DNA from 4 places in the Paenibacillus sp. GCM10027630 genome. Region 4 is predicted to be linked to each of the others. Evidence: riboswitches for the same ligand, from Rfam matches in the RefSeq annotation. Region 4 holds a riboswitch; each other region holds the start of a gene.
What was found. Region 4 has a riboswitch for cyclic di-AMP ahead of ACFQ0C_RS27405 (hypothetical protein). Riboswitches for the same ligand answer to the same signal wherever they lie in the genome.

Region 1 (4,982 bases), on a different contig from region 4:
GCTTCTTGTAACAGCATTTATACAAGCGGGCCTTCAACTCGTGGTATTTATGCATGCCGGTGAAACGGGGGATAAAGGAGCCATCTACACAAACATCTATTATGCGTTAGCCATTGCATTAGTTACCGTCTTTGGTACGTTACTATGTATGGTCTGGGGTTTTGTCTGATCAGGGGCTGTCTCACAAGGGTAAACCCTATTGTCCTATAAAATGAGTAAAAGAACCTTCAAGTTAACTTGAGGGTTCTTTTGCGAGCTATTCAAATTATTAACTTCTCCCGGTCTTCGCTAGCATCTCTTCCGTTGCAACAAAGAACACGCCCATTATGAATATAAGAACAGCTCCCGCAATTGTGCCCATACCAATGGGAATCATACTGCTATAATTATTATCGAAAATACCTAATATCAACATAATAAATCCTATTGCAAGTAGCGAAATACCTACAACCTTCACCGCATTCAGTATTGGCGTATTATTCTTCAAGTCAGCTCACTCCTTATACGCTATATTATTCACTTTGTTCACAGAAACGTCAATCTTTTTTATTAAAATGTTCACAAATAATCCGATTGAATTTCTCGCTCGGATCATTGGCCAATTTCAAAAGAACACTTAGAAAACAGCTAATTGTACCAATTACGCAGAAAAGCTGCCGATCCATTTGCAATCGACAGCCTTGCTGATAGTTTTTTTGATAGTTAGCATTTCTCATTTCCCATACTTATCTGCTTGTATTTTGCTATATTGCTTATTCGCTTTGAATGCAAATATTAAATATAAAACAATCATAATAGGAATAAGTAACCAGAGAAACCCTCTGAAAAAGGCAAATGGCGTTTCAAAGAGAAAGGCTTTCCAAAAGGCCGATCCTGTTTCTTCCCATAGCCCGGGAGTATAATACAATAATTTGGGATTTAGAAATGCTGCCGTATCAATAGAGTCGGTGGAGATTAGTACTACAAAAATAGGGATGAAGGTAGTAGCCAAGGTGCTCCACATTTCAGATATTCTTTTATATCTTCCGGCTTTGGAATCAGCATCTGAAAAAATATCATCGTATCCATTTTCGTGTATCTTCCTAAAATATTGATAACCCGAACTTTTGGTCCCCGTAATATGTTGCCAACCACAGTCTTCGAAAAGAGCACAGTAATCTGCAAAATCCTCCTGCTTTTTAAATGTTCGGTAATCCATTTTTATAACTGCATTGTCGGGTTTGTCGGGTTGAAATTCATAACCCATCGTTTTTTTTGTGAATCTGTAACCTTGCTGGGCCATCTTATTCAGCCATTGCTCTTCTTTCTCAAAATTAATAAAGAACTTAAATTTTTTCACCACTATTCCCCCATTTCTTATCTGAAGGTATCTTTCGTAACCTCAATCATATGTTTCATTCTTTCAAAGTCGAGACGCAAAATTTCCAGTCCTCTATCAGTAATGGCATAAACCTTACGCCTGCTGTCCTCACTTTTGACAGGCTGTATAAATTTTAGCTTCACCAAATTCTCAACAGCTCCATACAGCGTCCCAGCAGCCATTCTTACCTGTCCGCCGCTTAGCTCCTCAACCTTTTGCATAATCAAATATCCATGTGCCGGTTCCATCAAGGCCAATAGAATATAATAAACGGTTTCCGTAAGCGGCAAATTTTTATCTCTGCTCATGTTTCCCCTCCTTGAATCAACGGCACATATATCGTCAGACTATATATAGTAAAACTGTATAGTTACACTATACACAATGAGACTGTATATAGCAACAGTAAAAAAGCCGTTTAGCATATTTTTCTGCTACACGGCCCAGCCTGCGGATGCAACCATCAATCTCCGCAATATGTAATTAAAATTTCCAACCTATTAGGGATCGTTTATTTCAGATACAAGGTGTCCTCTGTGCTGGATCATTATACGTCTATATCGCGCAGTTCTGTCGCTAAGAGGCTAATAGTAGTAACTCTTTCTTCACCATCTTGTTTGTCGAATAGGAGTTGCTCCATAAATTCCCAGACATCTTCCAGCTTGCGCCTGCCCTTATAAAACTGCAAGACATCAGGATTCATTACAAAATCCTTATGAAGATTCTGATAGATGCTTAAAAATTCAGCAAAGTACGGCTTGTCAACCAAGAACATCATATCCGCTTCAACGGGGGCCAATTTCAACCCTTCCCAGTCAATTAACATCAGATGTGGTTCGGATTGCATCAGATTCCAATTGTGGAGATCTGAGTGGCACAGAGCCATTCTTACATTACCGGTCTTTAACCTCACAGACAATTGTTCAACGGTATCGATCATATCCCTAATTTGTTCAATGTGAGGGTTCATCACTTCTCTTAGATCAACAGGAATAAGGTTATTCTCTTCATCCAACGAGTTTCTAAGCTCTGGCAAAAACGGAACATGAAAATTTTCTTTGACCATATCCGTTTGAATAGGTATTTCTTCTCCATAGGCATGAAGCTCTGTCACTATTACCGATAGATGGTAAATTTGCTCCTTGTTCAAATCTTTATCACCAATTGTTTCTCCATCTATATATTCATAAAGCAAATAAACTCCAGCATCATCCTCACATTTATAGTCACCTTTTTTAGTTAAAATGGGTACCGGAATTTTACCTTTCAAGCTGCTATTATGCATGAGCCACACCAGAATAGGAACATATTGATCTATATGTGCCGTCCATTTGGCGGTGGATGCTCTGCTCTTTTCATAAACCTTCAAAAAGTAGGCAGCCTTGTTGTCATAAACTTTATATGCAAGTGCCGCCCAACCACCCTTCTGTGGTAAAACGTTTATGATATCTAGATCATAGTGATCTTTCAAGATGTTCCTGATCTTGATCATTATGTCCCCCTATGTAACTAGGCCATTGCACCATATTTGAGATATACAATCTGGCTTCCGACATAAGTAACAGCCACTCCATTAATATTCCTCTATCACAGCAACCAGGTTGCAAATAGAACCTTCTTCAGTCGAAAAGATTACCCCTCCGACACATCCGCCCTTAATTCACCTGCAACCTCAATTATTTTGGGAATGACTGCTTCATTGGTGCCAGATACGTAGATATCGCCTTGATAATGACGGAATGGGATCTTTGTATCGCCGTAGCTCCACATGAAGAAGTCTCCTTCAATAGACATGCTGGTAGAGCCTGTCACCGTAAACACTGACGTATAAGTAAAATCAGGTTTGGATGCAAAATACTGTTTACACTCTTCCAAAGAAATGGTTAGGTCTGAACTGTCATTTTCCTGAAATGCTCTTGTAATTCGATAGCGCTGACTCATTGAAATGCCTCCTAGCGTAAAATGGATATAAGAAAATATATCACATCTTAGTGCAAAAGAGATATATCAGAGATATCCAAACTCGTTATAACACGCTGACACCCACTGATATATCAATTGGGACACGAATATATTGTAAGGGTGGTTTTTAGTAAAATATGCCGAATCTGCACAGCATAAGTGCTAGTACGGGGGACATCTATTCTCGGGGTGAATATTCGACTGCTTTGAGCTGCGAATAAGGGAAAACCTCTTCCCTAACCCGTCAACTAACCTCGGAGGCTATTAGGAGGAAAATAGTTTGAAGCTTTCAGGCAAATCGTTTGTGTTTTTTAGTGCATTTCTTTCTTGCGCATTCTTTTCTACGGTCAGTGCTCATGCCTCAACCCCGAATGAAGGAGTCAAAATTCAAGTCAATGATACGCTCCTCAATTTTCCCGAAGTACAACCTGTCGTGGATACCAATTCTCAGCTCCAAGTACCGTTTCGTCCTCTGATGGAAGCGCTCGGTTACCAGATCAGCTGGTCAAAGGAAGGTAGAGAGGTTAAAGTCTCTATGAAAAAGGACGATCAAACCTTAACCTTGAAAACTGGAGATACGTTCGTACAAGTCAACGGGAAACAAGTCGAAGTGAAATCCATGATCGGTATGGACCAAGGAAGTGTATATTTACCTCTCCGGTTCGTATCCGAAACTCTCGGAAACAAAGTTCAATGGGATGACGAGAATCAGCTCGCCATCGTAGACGCGGATGGGAAATACCATGCCCCAGCGTGGTATAAATCAAAGAAGCAGGATACTATCCTCCAATTCGCCAAAGAGTATCTTGGCGTACCTTATAAATGGGGAGGCAGTACACCTAACGGATTCGATTGTTCAGGGTTTGTACGGTATGTATTTACTCATAATCGGGGAATTGATTTACCTCGAACATCTATTGAAATGTACGATAATGTGGGAACCGCAGTAGCTTATCCTACTCAGGGGGATTTGGTCTTTTTTTCTAAAAGCGGCGTATCTCACGTAGGAATCTATATGGGTAACGGTCAATTCATCTCAGCTACGTCATCACACGGGGTTCAAATCGATTCACTATTCAGCCCTTATTGGGGATCCAGATACATAGGTGCTAAAAACATATAAATTTATTTAGTCTGCCTGAGTCACTTCTCCGAATGCCTCGGGCAGACTAAAATATTTGAGAACCAGCTTATTCAATCACATACGTATTTACATGCTGCTCTCTCATATATACGTTCTTTTCAAATAAAGCGACATCTTGGATTCTTTGAATAGTAAAATTAGACATTGGTTTGGGCAAATCATGCAAATCAAAATAGGCACATTCATCAATTTCTATACCGTCAGGCGTAGGGATTCCGCTGAAAGAATTCGCTCGAAAAATAAAAACATAGGCATTTCGATGAGATAAAAAGTAAAGTCCACTGAGTGACATATCTGTAACTTCTATCTGAATTTCCTCCTTACATTCCCGAACTGCAGCTTCCCATGAAGACTCTCCGTTCTCCACAACACCGCCCGGCAGTGCCCACTTTTTTTTGCCGTAAACTTGATGAACGAGTAAAATCCTCCCTGACTTATCAAAAATTGTGCACCCAGCGGCGTCAGCTGTTCTCTCCATGCTCCTAACCTCCTATTCTTGATCTCATCTTAACTATC
Region 2 (4,982 bases), on a different contig from region 4:
CTAGTAATAATGTGTAGTCGGGTGACAAGAACATCGGTTTGGAGTTATGGACACAACCCGGGATTGCCCGTGCACAGCAGCTGCGCATAAGTGGGATCCTGCAGCGAAAGCTCGGTGAAGTAGTTGGCAATTTCGTGATTGGCGGCGACAGAGCCCTTTTGGAAAGGCAGCTCACGGCTTTTTTTGGCGTGTAAGTAGGTGTAGGTTTGGCCTGTTTTCGGAGATTTATAGAGAATAGGCGGCAGCTGCGGAACGAGATCGAACGGGTTGTGAATTCGATGCCGGTCGAATATTTGGTTGAAGGTGCTGGAAAATTCAGCGTTCCCCACACGAGGTGAAGCATACGTATAAACGATAGGATCGCTGAAGCCGCTATTCACTGCGGTGTCAACGGCGCATAGATGGGCAAGCGCACCGCCAAGGCTATGCCCTGTAATATAAAGCGGCTTATGACGGGAAAGAGTCTGTAAGGCTGACAAGACGGGTTGCCGAGCCGATTCATAAATCCCGAGAAACCCCTGGTGCACGGAGCCGCTGTTCTTCACATAGGGAAACGCGTTCTGTCTGGCGATTGCATCGGATATCCAGTCCGATTTGGTATTCGTTCCACGAAACACCAGGACGATCCGGTCAGCTGCCTCGGCGATAAAGCCGAACGGTTCTTTTCTGCCTGTAAATGAAGCGGCTTCAAATTCCGTAACCAACTGATAACGACGCGGCAGAACAAATGTTCCATCGGCGCTTTCAAACTGTTGATAGCTTTGGCTGCAAAGTGCGGACAATAAAATGGCGGTCTGGATATCAAACAGATTCTTGCTCATAGATCTCCCTCTTCTGCTCACACATGTTTTATGTATGTATATGAAAATGATGGGCTTACGTCCACGGGCATATGCCTAACTTATTCAAGCCAGACCACGCTACCCGTCCCCTCAGCTCCAGAGGAGGAATTTATTTAACAACCCGAACTGATTATTGTCGACCATAATTAAACGTCGTTCACGTATTCCGATTTTTTGCCCCAGTAGTAGCCAGAAAAAAGTACTCATCGTCATAATAATGCCCCCGAACTGCAATACGAGCATCACCATAAAATAGCCGAACACGCTATATGTTTATGCAACATTAAAAACGCCGAGGCCCGTATCAATTACTATACTGACGGCGGTAAAGAGACATTGTCTTGCTTCGCGTTCTATAAACAAGTGGATTTTGGGGAAATTTAACTCCAATTGATCGTATCAAAAGTAAAAGTGTAGCTCACTTAACTAACGGAAAACGAGAGAGCAATGGACGTACTTAGGAAGCTACTTCTTCCTTCAGTACGTCCATTTATATTTGAGAGCTATGAGTCTGTTCTCCCTCAAATAAGTTGTCGAAATCCCAAAGAAGCAGATGATTTGTTTTTCTTCACTAACACAACATTGGATATTATCAAGGATTTAAAAAAACTATCGGGCCTGCGTTCGACAATTGTAGAACTTGAGTAAATAGTTAACCTTTTTATTAAAAGATTTATGATAGTTGAAGAAAGAACGCGATAAAGTGAGCTTATAGAACCTTGAACACCAAGTAATCGCTTACATGTGATAAATACAAGATAATCCACCTTTTTCAATCCATATTTAAATTTTACAGTCACTGACAAAAGGAGTAGTATTCATTCTTGTATCTATAACTAAATACAGTTTCCAATTCTAATATCGCTGAGTTTTCAGTAAATGAAAAGCGGGGGAACCAAACAGGTGTAGGGATGCCAGTTGTAAAAACTGTTGTCTGCTCACTTGGGGTGAATCCAAGGATTATTAATCCTGGTAGGGCGACTCTCAACGCCCGAATCCGACAGCTAACTTCGTAAGCGTAAATGGAGAGTGGAGGGTGAAGCTTCTGATCCTAGTGACCACAGGGCTGCATGCACCTGTGTTTTTTGTTGTTTACAATTATCAATCTTAAAGAAAGAGCCCGGGAATTGGGTGTGAAATGGTGGTGAACACGAGTGTTATCTGCTCTAAGAGATTTTTAATTGGCCGACCGTTAAAATCAAATGAATTAGGGGAACAAAAACTTAATAAAACTAAGGCTTTAGCCATCCTTTCTTCAGATGCCTTATCTTCAGTTGCTTATGGCCCAGAGCAAATATTATTAGTCTTAGTAACCGTTAGTGCCGTAGCATTTTGGTATTCCATGCCAATTGCCTTTGGAGTATTAATTCTGTTATTAGCTCTTATTTTATCTTACCGGCAAATTATTTTCGCTTATCCTCACGGTGGTGGGGAGTATGTGGTATCGAAGGAAAATCTGGGTATATATCCTGGGCTGATCGCCGGAGGCTCCTTGTTGGTAGACTACATCTTAACGGTAGCAGTAAGTGTGTCTGCCGGCACGGATGCTATTACGTCTGCATTTCCTAGTTTACATGCTCATAATGTAGTCATTGCTAGTATATTTGTCTTGTTTATTACAATCTTGAACTTAAGAGGCGTAACGGAGTCTGCTTCTATATTAGCCTATCCGGTTTATTTATTTGTTTTAGCTTTATTTATTCTAATTAGCGTGGGTATTTACAACATCCTCACGGGACATGTTTCACCTGCTTTACATACACCAATCGGTACACCAGTGGTTGGAATTAGCTTGTTTCTACTTCTAAGAGCTTTTGCCTCAGGTAGTTCTGCTTTAACAGGAGTTGAGGCCATCTCGAATGCCATTCCGAACTTTAAAAACCCTGCTCCTAATAATGCTGCTAAAACGTTAATTGCGATGGGTACTTTATTGGCTTTGTTATTTTCCGGAATTGTATACTTGGCTTATTATTATGGAATTTCTCCGAGATCCGAGGTAACAGTTGTCTCCCAAATAGCAGAACAGACGTTCGGAAGGAACTTTATGTACTTCTTCATTCAAGGAACAACGGCATTGATCTTAATCCTTGCTGCTAATACCGGGTATTCTGCTTTCCCCTTACTTGCCGTGAATCTTGCAAAAGATAAGTTTATACCTAGAATGTTCACGGTTCGAGGGGACCGGCTGGGATACTCCAATGGGATCATTATTCTTGGGATTCTTTCAATCGTCTTAATTATTGTTTTTGAAGGACGGACGGAACAACTCATCCCGCTTTATGCTGTAGGTGTGTTTATCCCATTTACCCTCTCCCAAACAGGAATGGTTGTAAAATGGATTCGTGAAAGACCAAAAGGCTGGGTTGCCAAACTCATTATTAACACAACAGGTGCTGGGATCAGCTTTATCGTCACCATGATGTTCTTTTTAACCAAGTTCTCACAGGTTTGGTCTGTATTAGTTTTCTTGCCTTTAATCATTTATCTCTTTCATCGAATTAGAAAGCATTATGAAGCAGTTAGCGACCAATTGAGACTTACAACCTGTGAGCCTGCTGTGCCGATTGAGGGAAATGTAATCATTCTTCCTGTGGCGGGAGTTACTCATGTGGTGGAGTACTCATTAAACTATGCAAAATCCCTTTCACCCCACCAGATTATTGCAGTGTACGTCCCGTTTGAAAGAGAGGATGAAGCGGCGTTTGAAGAAAAGTGGAACAAGTGGCAACCTGATGTGAGACTGGTGACACTCCACTCTCCTTACAGAAGTATTATCCAGCCACTGACCAAGTTTATTGATACCGTTCAACGCAAAGCGAATGAGTCGAGCTATCAGGTTACGGTTATTATTCCGCAATTTATTCCTAAAAAAGGCTGGCATAATATCCTGCATCCAGTTTACTGATTCGTACACACTTGCTATATCGGAGAGATGTAATTGTAACTACTGTACCGTATCATTTAAAGAAATAGAATCAACTAAGTCATCTGAAATTATAAATCCATCTCAATCTGATAGAAAAATGACACAAATGTGCCTACATAACATATGGAAGAAAAGCTTGAGGAATCAGGCTTTTTATTTTTTATGAAGGGAGATTTGAAAATGCACAAATCTCCCTTCATTGTCGACTAGTGACACAAATCCTGTATTTACTTCAACATAGATTTGGTTAAAGGTGGATTGTGATAACGGAGATCGCTAGCCGCCCTATTCGAGGTATGACAATTCATCAAACAAATAATACAGAAACTAAGAAAGGACAGTACTAACATGGAAAATGTATTAAATGTAGATAAATTTGAATCAATAAAATCTTTACAATCGACAATTAGTAAACTCGAGAATGCCTTGTCCCAGATGACTCAAAATGGCGCAAATACTAGCCTAGTAAAGAAACGACTCAAAGCTGTTTCCATCGGCTTAGCCATGCTAGAAAACGTTTGGAATCAAAGACCCCATTATTACACACAGGAAGATTTAGCAGAAGCTCGCAATGTTATTACTGGTTTATTTCCATCCATTGAAAACAGTTATGCTAAGTCAAAGGTTGGTAGTCCCCAAAGAACGCTTTTAGAAAGAAGAATTAAAGCGTTGGAACTAACTGTCCAAGCGATTGACGATCTTTCCACTAAATAACTCATATTGTAAACGAAGCGTTAGAAGAAACCTTTTTTAACAAAAACTAACTGAAGCCTTTTTTAAATTGATTCTGGAGTTGTTAAGCCACTCAATTCACGGAGAACGATAGTTCAATAAACAACCACGACGCGGCTGCCGGCATAGATTGGCAGCCGCGTTGTGGTAACGGGCAGTTATGTGGCAAAGAAACTCAAAAAAAGATTTGTATAAAAATTCAATGTTGCGTATATTTATGATACGTAGGTACGAAAGGAATCGGCCGTGTTAAAGTGGTGACGATTATCGGAATGAAAAAAGCACTGAAGGAAATGTTCTGTCATGTTGAGATTCTTCCCCATATTGTTTAAGGCCACTTCTACGGCCTAGCCTGAGAGGAGTAATGTACTTTGGTAACTTCCGGTACTTTGATTGCTTTTGCAGTAGTTTCGCTCGGCATGGTTTGTTCTCCGGGTCCTAACATGATTTATCTGATTTCTCGTTCCATTTTGCAAGGACGC
Region 3 (4,982 bases), on a different contig from region 4:
AAATTCCCAATCGCCTTCCTCTGCACTCCACGCTGTAGCATCCACATATTCTGGTACATCTGTAAATTCAAGTGTATATTCTGCTGTCTCACCTGGTTTGATATGTACTTTCAAGTTAGAGAAATACTGATGAGCAACTTCTTTGCTTTCTCCCTCAGCATTAAAAAGAATAATTTTAACATCCACTTTATTTACTGTTTCGATGTTTTTGTCCCCAGTGTTAGCAAAAGTACCGCTAGCTTTCAAAACTCCATTATCATAACCAACTGCAGTTACTACAAAATCCAATGCAGGAGCAGCCAATGCTGCTGATGAAACTCCAAACAATGATAAAAGGACAACTACTGAAGCAAATAAATAATTCAACATTTTCTTTTTCATTTTCTCTCCCACTTTCAATTGTAATATAAATAAAACTGTAAAGCTGAATTCCTATACCTTATCTCTCTCTAGGGCTCCTTAACTTGCATACCCCATATTTTATCGATTCCACAAGTAATAATCATGTGACTAAAGTCATAGAAACTCATAAAAAGGCAGAAAAACACGCATTAAAAGGAATATTGTCACATTTTAGATATATTTAAATAAAACCTCGTTTACTATTCTCGGGAACCTCTATGAATAAGGAAACAGCCTGCCTATAAGGCAAGCTGCGGCATACTGCTGCTTAAAGATTTTTTTGAAATATCTAGATTCAAGGCTTCGAAGTATGAACTTAAGAAGTGCCGTAACGCTTCAACTAAAGCTGTCAGCTGCTTTTGAAGCCAATACCCTGTTCAACCAATCATAGGCATGTTTCCCGGATATCTCATGCGTCCCCTCAAACAAGCTCAATTCCAATTGCTCGCTTGCTCCCAATAACTCGTAAACCTTTTTTAGCTGCTCGTGCGCTTCCCGTGTTGCGTGAACGGGAAAAATCGGATCACTCATTCCCGCTTCAAGCAGCAATGGCTTGGGAGAGATCAAACTGAGCAGATCCGGCAGTTCCGCGGTTAATGACAGACCGGGGACGTAGTTGTCAATACAATGGTGCATAGCCAGAATGCTCGATTGGAACGTGTTAGCATAGCCGCTTACAACGGCAGCGGAAATCCGGTCATCAAGGGCAGCTGCGAATGAACAAACCATCCCGCCGCCCGAAATGCCCATGCAACCAATGCGCTTCACGTCTACATCCTCGCGAGTGTACAAGTAGTCTATGAGGCGCAGCGTTTCATACACGCGATATCCAGCCATCGTCTGTCCCATTGCCAACAGAAAGGCGGACAAACGCTTGCAGGAGTTCGATTCCAGGTTATCCTCAGCCAGCTTCCGGTCTCCAAACCCGAATAACTCTGGAGCAACAGTTATAAATCCCCGTTGGACCAGCTCAACAGCGAAGTTCTTCTGATAACCGAGATCTGTCGTTTTAACTGTGCCATCCGAGTTCAGGCCTACAATATCCTTGCTGCCGTAACCGTGGCCATGGCATGCAATAACAGCCCCAAGCTTGCCCTCGTGCTGAGTCGACTTAGGGATCAGCACGAAAAAAGGCATATGAAGATGTGCGTAGGTCTGAATCTGCATACGCTTACGGATGTAGGTTCCACAGTCCACTGATTCGAGAACAACCGGTTCAAGATCAGCAGCCTCAGCCGGGAAACCACCAAGAAGCTCAACGAATCGTTCTCGTAAACGATTCCTCCACTCGCTCCATTCCTGTTCTGAATTCGCCTGGAATCTTTCTACCGGGCTAATGCTGTCATACAAATACTTCAGATAATTATCCGGATTCCACACCATTAATCCTCTCACCCTCCCGCATCGCATTGTACTCGCATATTAAGTGTTAAAAGTCATAGTATGTTCCTTATAACATAACCCAATCTCGCCATTGTTCCAAGTCAATATTTTGTCTATAAACAAGGGTACGTACGGATTGTTCTACCGCAGCTTCGATTATGGCGGCCGCTTATTCATAGTGGGAATGAAACTTATTTATATAATTGAGTCAATAATACAATCTAAGCCCGGTTTGGGACGTCTCGCGGACGGACCTTACCGGGCTATTCATATCATTTCGTTCATCTCAATCATGACCCTCTATGATCTTTTATCCTCAAATAAACTTATATATTCTACGTATTTTTTGGAAAACATTGTGCAATGACCTCAGCAAATACCCGTGATAAAATGAAACAACCTCAAAAGGGACGCTAAGTTGCTAAACTTTGCCTGTTCTTATTGAGAAATAAATCAAAGGCCAAAGCTTCTTATGAAGCGCGGGGGAACCCATTCTTCGGGGTGAAGCCACTTTCGTGGCAGGGTGATTGCTCTTTGACCCTAATCCGTCAGCTAACTCCGCAGGCACAAAAAAGAGAGGATGATTTAAATGCGTTTCAAGAAATCCGTATTGACAGGTGCGCTTGCACTAGGTACTTTGATTGGGGCTGGAGTTGTTTCAGCTGCTCCTTACCAGGTAACAGGAAATGATACTATGTGGCTGATTTCCCAGAAACAAGGTGTTAGCTTAACCTCCCTGATAAAAGCTAATCCTCAGGTGGCCAACCCGAATATTATTTGGCCTGGACTGATATTGAATATTCCTGGAACAGGAACAACTGCCGGCAGCGGTTCAACTGTTCAACAACCAGGAGCTGGTACAACTGCAACCGTGTCCGATTATGCTAGCCAAGTAGTTACCTTAGTGAACCAGGAACGTGCCAAAGCAGGCGTTAAGGCGTTAACAAGCGACAGCTCCCTGTCGTCAATGGCGCTCGCCAAAGCAAAGGATATGTACAATAATCATTACTTTGATCATACTTCCCCAACCTATGGATCTCCATTCGACATGATGAAATCATACGGCATTAAATATTCGTACGCCGGTGAAAACATCGCTATGGGTCAACGGACACCACAGGAGGTTATGAATTCCTGGATGAACAGCCCAGGTCACCGACAAAATATTTTAAGCCCGAACTATACCAAAATCGGAGTAGCTTATTATAATGGTGAATGGGTACAGGAATTTATCGCAAATTAAACAATCAGACTGTCCATAGGACAAGTCTCCCCAGACTGCCGGGAATTACCGGCAGTCTTTTGCTTTTATTGCAAATGCAGGAGAGGTAAGAATGCCTGAAAGCATTCAATTAAAGTCCCCATTGCTCTCTTACAAAATCCCATACACGATTTTTAAAATAACGGTGCCCGCCGTCTCCAACAAACAGCTCGCATCGATCAGCAGAGCCGAATTGTCCGTATATATTTTGTACATGCTGGAAGGAAATATGCACCCCTTCAATGGGAAATAGCGGATCTGTCTCTCCATTGATCATTAGCACTGGACGCGGAGCAATCAAGCCTACCACATCATACATTTCCCCGACTTGCATCATGCCCGGAACGGCATTACAGATACAATGATGAACAGATACAATCGAATGCTCGAACGTACAAAAGTAGCAGCCCGGAGCTACCAGACTAATACGCTCATCCAAGGCCGCTGCGAATACACATACAGCACCGCCGCTTGAATTACCTGTTATCATGACCTTCTCCATGTCAAGCTCCGAACGACTTGCTGCGTAATCCAGCACTCTGCTGAAATCATGAACCCGTTCACCAATTAAGGAACGGCCTAACAATAGCGATATTCTCTGCATATCATCGCAAGACTTGCTTTTCCCTTCATCCATGTCCTCTTGACGGGCCATCTCCCAGAACCCCCGTACTTCCGGTACAATAGCGGCATATCCCTGCAAAACTGCCTGCTCCGCCAAGTTTCGATCCTGAAGAATAGCCTGTTCCCGATCCTCTGGAGTCTCGAAGTTTCCAGCGTAATCTTCCTTGCCGCGCCTCCCATGTCCGTGTGCACATATAGTCAATGGCACCGGCTTGACCCCATAGTGCGGCAGCAAAAGATAGAACGGCACCTCTATACCTGTTTCGCTTGTTATATAGATCTTCTCCCGCGTATATTCCGGGAACTCAATGGTCTCCGTTATTCGCGGCGACAAAGGTACGTCAATTGACTGTCGCCTTATGCGATCAAAGCCTGTAATTTCAGCCAGCCTGCTGCGAAAAGACTGCTGCCAATCCTGCCAGTCTCCTGTATCCAATGCATTACGATAATCGAATTCACGTTTAGTTTTCTCCAGTACCGTCTGGATATACTTCTTTTCGTCAAAATAAATCATTCGTTTACCCTCCTTGTTTCATTGCCCCGCTGTAGGCCAAGGGCGGCACACCCATTTCATTTTTAAACAGCTGGATAAAATAACGCTTATTATCGTAGCCTAACAGATAAGAGATTTCTTCCACTGTTTTGTCCGTGTTATCCAACAGCTCTTTAGCCTTATTCATCTTGGTTTGGATTACATATTCGATAAAAGTCAACCCGGTTTCCTTTTTATACAACCTGCTGAAGTAGGATGAATTCAAATGCAGGTAATCAGCCACCTCCTCTAACGTTATTTTTTGATGCAGATGCTCCTCTACATATCTCTGAGCTTTACTGATTTCTCCGCGCTTGGATTGTTTGAAAATAGTGCCCATTTGCTCAAGCATTTCATGCAGATGCACAAGCATCCAGCTTTGCAATTGATTCGTATGTTCAATTTCGCTCATCGTACTGTGGAGAACCTCAACAGAGTAATTGGTTTGGAACTTTTGCAGCGATTTGAATTTGACCCGCATGTCCAGTAGAAGCTTCAAAACCCATTCTTTTATCATTTCGGGAGGAAAGCGCTCTTTTTCCACAAAGGACATCCATCTCGCAGCCGCCTCCTCCAAGCCTTGGGCATCTTCATGCAAAATAAGCTGCTTCATTTCCTCCAACGCTTGCAAAAAGTAGGTAAATAAATCAGCCTTCGTAAATTCTTCTTCCGTGATCGCACCAATAAACCCCTCAGGCAAATAAAACCGATGATCCCATGTATGTAAAAGCTTCAATAGGTTAGCCTTGAGCTCCATCGGATGGCTGCATCGATCACCTA
Region 4 (4,982 bases):
GCTTATTGAGTACCGGATTTCCACTGGATTCCGCTGCATACGATAGCGAGAGGAACATGACAAACAAAATCATCATAGCCGAGAAAATAACCCAGCCTTGCTTGCGATTTTTGGCGAACAAGCCGAACGTATAAGGAAGTGCGGCAGACAATACCCACATCGACAAAATTTCAATGACGTTGGTCAACGGGTTCGGATTTTCGAACGGATGGGCTGAGTTGACTCCGAAAAAGCCGCCCCCATTTGTGCCCAAATGCTTAATAGATTCCAGTGAGGCAACCGGCCCTATGGCGATTTGCTGCCCCGTTCCCTCGAGCCCTGTTGCCGTTATAGTAGGCTGCAGCGTCTGCGGCACTTGCAAAGCCACAAGAAGCAGGGTAACCGCAAAGGCAAGCGGGAAAAACACACGAACATGAGCTTTCACAAAATCCTCGAAGAAGTTACCGATGGTTTCTCCTTTACTGGTAATCCCTCTTATAAAAGCTATCGCCACTGAAAAGCCTGTCGCTGCCGAGGTGAACATCATCATCATGATGACCGCCATTTGCGAGAAATAGGACAACCCGGACTCTCCGCTGTAATGCTGCAGGTTCGTATTGGTCATGAAGCTGATGACCGTATTGAAGGTCAGCGTTTCTTCCATATTGTCAATTCCGTTCGGATTTAAAGGCAGATACTTTTGCATTCTCAATATCAAATAGCTGACAGCAACGAGCACAATATTAGTAATGATAAAACTGAGCGCATACGTTTTCCAGGTCATGCCTTTTCGTTCTTTCAAGCCAATCAGTGAAAATATAGGTTTTTCTATAAAGGAGAACCATTTGTCCGTCCGGTTAGCTTCATTCGAAAATACGTGATACAGGTAGGTCCCCACCGGCTTAACCAGCAGCGCCAGAATCACAATGACAACGGCAATTTGTAAAATGCCCATAGTTAATTACTTCCCTTCCTAAGCCTATCTGTTTTTTATCAAAATTTTTCCGGATTAATCAGCGCGTAGGCCAAGTAAACAAAAATAAATACAGTAAATATCACGACGACTATCATTTACGGTCGCCTCCCGATTCCTGGATCACTCTTCCGCACCAGGACAGAAATCCTGTGAACAGCGCATAGGTCACTACTAGCATTAAAACCATGTAGAGATCCAACATGTATATTCCCTCCATTAATATCATTAAGATTGCTGACTATTTATCCGACATGCGACTGAACCAGGAAAGAAACATCCTCACTGGTCGTATGAATCACATAAGTGGCGCCGAGCCCTTTATAAATAAGACGCGGGTTACTCGTGTGTGTAATCACATAAATAGGCTTTACCGTCCAGCTGCGGCATATTTGAATGTAACGGCAGCATAAGTTCATGCTCTGTTCAAAAAGAAATATTTTACCGATAGGTAATTCTGGAATTTTCCATTTGGCTTGTTCAATAGTATCTATCAAAATGATATTTTTTACACCCAGACCATCCAGCCGCTGCTTCTCCCCTTTATTGTTAGCAATGGCGGCGAATGGCAATCCTTGCCGGATCAACTGGCATATGAATCCTTCACCGGTCTTGTTAGGCGCAGATACCAAAATAAATTCTTGCTGTTCCATTTCGATTTTCCTCCTTTTTTCCCCGAAAAGAAGGCAACCAACTATCCTCCAAAAGTGACACGAAGCTCTATAGTGAATTCCGATTACTTTTGGGGGAGCCCCCAATTATCTGCAGAAATTTGCTTCGCTTCATTCTTTAAGCGCAACAAAAAGAAGCCTGCGAAAAGAGGTGAACTCTTCTCGCGGCTTCCTAAGGCACAGAAAATTAAACCGTGTCTTACCCACGACAATCGTTGCCTCTCTCGATACGCTTACGAGGTTAGCTGTCGGATTCGGGCGTGAGAGTCGCCCTACCTGCAGGTATACTTCCAGCATACCTTGCAGGATTCACCCCATGAAGCTTGCCCGATACTTGTGTCTGACTTACAGACTAATGAAGTATCCTGCGCTCCTTTGGTTCCCCCGTTCCTTTTCCATTCAAGGACTCAGCGATAAAGATGCATGTTCATTTTACTGATGAAATAGTGTACCTAAAGCTGTTTGCTTTCAACTTATACGAATCAGTTCAAGCTTAAAAGTTTTTACTACCCAACGCCTACGAGGTTAGCTGACGGATTCGGATGGTGAGAGTCACCCTACCTGGATGCAAACTTGAGTGCATCTTCAGGATTCACCCCAAACGACTTGAAATACGGCTCTCACACCGTATTGGCATCGTTTTGTTGGTTCCCCCATTTTCCCTGTTATTAGGAAATTAAGCGGTTAGAATTGGAAACTTTGTTGTAAATCATGAGTCGTATCATACTCCTGTAGCTTAACACTGTAAATAAAGCATGACTTTCAAATGCGTCTATAACGGATAGCTAGAACCTCTTAATAAGGTTCATTCTTCAATTTACTGCATCTACCTCACTCTATCTCCATTTTTAAAGGAATTATCAAAAAACATAGCATAACCTAGCATTAGGGTAGATAATAAACGCTAACCTCAGTTGAATTCGCTTACATCTGCTTATACAGCAGAAATAACTAAAATAACCTCCTGATTGACGGTTTACAATATGCTCCAGTCAGCGTATGATACGTTTCAATAACTTCATATTTTATTTTCACGCTTAATTCCCGCATAGGGAAACGGGGGACCCACTTAAAGCCATCTTAGTATAGATGGTTCACGGGGTGAATCCTTACAGGTATGCCAACACATATCTGCTGGTAGGGCGCTCTCAAGCCCGAATCCGACAGCTAACCTCGTAAGCGAATTGAGAGAGAACCAACGATCGTGCTATTCCTAACCAGCTTGTCAGGAAGCCCGTGAGTAGAGATTCTCTGCTCTCCGGGCTTTTTTTTGTTGTCCAAAACAAATAACAAGGAGTGTATTCATTATGTTAAAGCTTGCTGACCCTCTGGATGCTCCATCCGACCGAACCCTGGAAGGCTTTAAAATTGGTTCCATGGAAATTTATCAATTTGATTGTCTTCTATTAAAAAGACGAATTCCGCAAGTCACAAACGAATGCGCATGCGGCTTGCTAAAAATATCGAGCAATGGAATCAACGGCTGGGAGGAATGCATCCTGCCTTCCTACGGGAGAAAATTCGACCTGATCCCATGGGCTTCTGTGTTCATTAAGTTAAAAGGACTTTCCGTACTTGAAGCCATGGCCTTCATCCAAAACAAACAGGAAGCATGGGGACAAGACCGCTGCTCGCTGGCCTATTCCGCTCTTCAGGATCTAATTAATCAGCTTCAAAAAACGGATATAACCCGTCCGCAAAAGGAAAACGGTATTGTACTGGAGCGTTCTTACTTGATTGATCAATCGCGATCCTATTTTTCCTTTTAAGCAAAATAACCTATTATATAGTAAGGGAAGGGATCATTCCATGAGTATTTTATATTTCATTGTAGTTTTCATTTTATTATGCCAGTGGATTTATTGGTTGATTTCACGTTACCCCGAAATACGCAAAATGCGGCGTGAAAAAAAGCGGATATATCGGCTCGGTGCCTTGTCTTTATTTATAGTTTCCTTGATCTTAAGCTACGTCCTTGCACAAGCGGCGGCTGTAATGCCCGTTTCCCAAATGACATCATTAACCTTCATTACGACTTTGTTTATCGGGCTAGTTTGCATCCTTTGCCTTAGAGTCTACATAATGAACAGCAGACAAGTATTCCGGTCAACCTGCTACTCAGGCATGTTTTTCTCGTTCTTTCTAATAGCTATGGAGCTATTTTGTTTTATTATGCTGTTGTAAAGGTGTCCTCCAATGCATTGCAAAAAAGAGGCTGTCCCAAAAGGATCTCAGTGAATGAATCAGCCCAAACTATGTACAAAGACGCCTCCAAAACCACCATGTAAGCGGAAATGGAAGCGTCTTTTTTGTAGGGAAATTCCCATCAGAGTGGGGGTTCGAAAATCCAAAAATGAGTCCGGCCGCTTTTTGGATGTTACTTAAGTGATGGGGCGGCTGCTTTCAATCTAGAGGAGACCATGATTTGTCGGGCCGCTGCGGAAGGAAAGAAAATAGATGGAAATTGTAACGCTAATCTAGCGTGGATATCGCCTGAAATCAATCTAACTGGAAAAACTAACTCTAATAGAGGGGAAATGGTGGATATCAGCCAAAATACGTAGAATTAGCATGAGGAATTCCAGCTATAAGGCTTGGAACGCTATTTTCGGAGTAACTAACTTGACATTTTCCTGATAATTGTACGGAGTACGCCAGACTGCCATGTAATGCCGTAACCGAACCCCGAACCATGAACCACGAACCACGAACAACGAACTACGAACCCGATACCCGCAATGAGTACGCGCTAAATGCGACCTCATCTTATTCATCACTAAGAATACACAAGAATATGCAAAAAAGCCTTCAATTATTAAAGTGGAATTGAGGGCTCTTTTGCAACCATCTATTCAGGATAAAATGGTGGAGGGGTTGTTTCAAAATGACTTTTGGGACAGCTCCACCTGGCTGTATAATCGTGCTAGCTACTCCCACTTGAAGGTCAAGCTTGCTGCAATAAATGCAAGCACTAACCAGCCGCCCAGGAAAGCTGCCTCCACCCATAAGCCTGACATTGCAGTCCCTACATTCATGACCTGACGTAATGCAACAGTAAGATGGGATATCGGTATTAGCTTTACAGCTCCTTGTAAAAATTCCGGCATATTTTTGATAGGGAAAAATACGCCTCCGACAAACAGCATCGGGAAGGAAATGAACCCGGCAATCGGTCCCGCGCTCTCCGGAGTTTTGGCAATTCCCGCCACAATGAAGCCTGTAGCCATGAAAGCAAGTGTGCCTAGAACGACGAAAAACAGTAAAGTCAGCCAAGACCCGTTCACTTGGGTACCGAAGAACAAATACGCCACTAGCAGAACAATAACCGATTGAATTCCGTTTAGAACGAGCCTGGCTGT

Region 1: another riboswitch for cyclic di-AMP. It lies ahead of ACFQ0C_RS21270 (C40 family peptidase); the one in region 4 lies ahead of ACFQ0C_RS27405 (hypothetical protein).
Region 2: another riboswitch for cyclic di-AMP. It lies ahead of ACFQ0C_RS09850 (APC family permease); the one in region 4 lies ahead of ACFQ0C_RS27405 (hypothetical protein).
Region 3: another riboswitch for cyclic di-AMP. It lies ahead of ACFQ0C_RS02780 (CAP domain-containing protein); the one in region 4 lies ahead of ACFQ0C_RS27405 (hypothetical protein).

The regions. Positions count from the first base shown of each region.
Region 1 is NZ_JBHTGY010000039.1:177,680-182,661, reverse strand. It holds gene qoxD (cytochrome aa3 quinol oxidase subunit IV) at 1-169, shown strand, start outside; gene ACFQ0C_RS21295 (hypothetical protein) at 269-487, opposite strand; gene ACFQ0C_RS21290 (DUF2812 domain-containing protein) at 713-1,339, opposite strand; gene ACFQ0C_RS21285 (PadR family transcriptional regulator) at 1,357-1,668, opposite strand; gene ACFQ0C_RS21280 (aminoglycoside phosphotransferase family protein) at 1,908-2,852, opposite strand; gene ACFQ0C_RS21275 (hypothetical protein) at 2,993-3,301, opposite strand; cyclic di-AMP (ydaO/yuaA leader) riboswitch at 3,451-3,600, shown strand; gene ACFQ0C_RS21270 (C40 family peptidase) at 3,603-4,445, shown strand; gene ACFQ0C_RS21265 (NUDIX domain-containing protein) at 4,513-4,944, opposite strand.
Region 2 is NZ_JBHTGY010000018.1:24,948-29,929, reverse strand. It holds gene ACFQ0C_RS09855 (lipase family protein) at 45-821, opposite strand; cyclic di-AMP (ydaO/yuaA leader) riboswitch at 1,695-1,876, shown strand; partial or broken gene ACFQ0C_RS09850 (APC family permease) at 1,981-3,815, shown strand; gene ACFQ0C_RS09845 (hypothetical protein) at 4,117-4,482, shown strand; gene ACFQ0C_RS09840 (LysE family translocator) at 4,872-4,982, shown strand, end outside.
Region 3 is NZ_JBHTGY010000003.1:73,628-78,609, forward strand. It holds gene ACFQ0C_RS02770 (hypothetical protein) at 1-381, opposite strand, end outside; gene ACFQ0C_RS02775 (alpha/beta hydrolase family protein) at 739-1,785, opposite strand; cyclic di-AMP (ydaO/yuaA leader) riboswitch at 2,234-2,367, shown strand; gene ACFQ0C_RS02780 (CAP domain-containing protein) at 2,375-3,028, shown strand; gene ACFQ0C_RS02785 (alpha/beta hydrolase family protein) at 3,138-4,184, opposite strand; gene ACFQ0C_RS02790 (response regulator transcription factor) at 4,189-4,982, opposite strand, start outside.
Region 4 is NZ_JBHTGY010000056.1:39,415-44,396, reverse strand. It holds gene kdpA (potassium-transporting ATPase subunit KdpA) at 1-934, opposite strand, end outside; gene kdpF (K(+)-transporting ATPase subunit F) at 973-1,050, opposite strand; gene ACFQ0C_RS27410 (hypothetical protein) at 1,198-1,605, opposite strand; cyclic di-AMP (ydaO/yuaA leader) riboswitch at 1,838-2,046, opposite strand; cyclic di-AMP (ydaO/yuaA leader) riboswitch at 2,123-2,316, opposite strand; cyclic di-AMP (ydaO/yuaA leader) riboswitch at 2,648-2,821, shown strand; gene ACFQ0C_RS27405 (hypothetical protein) at 2,931-3,392, shown strand; gene ACFQ0C_RS27400 (hypothetical protein) at 3,433-3,807, shown strand; gene ACFQ0C_RS27395 (ABC transporter permease) at 4,551-4,982, opposite strand, start outside.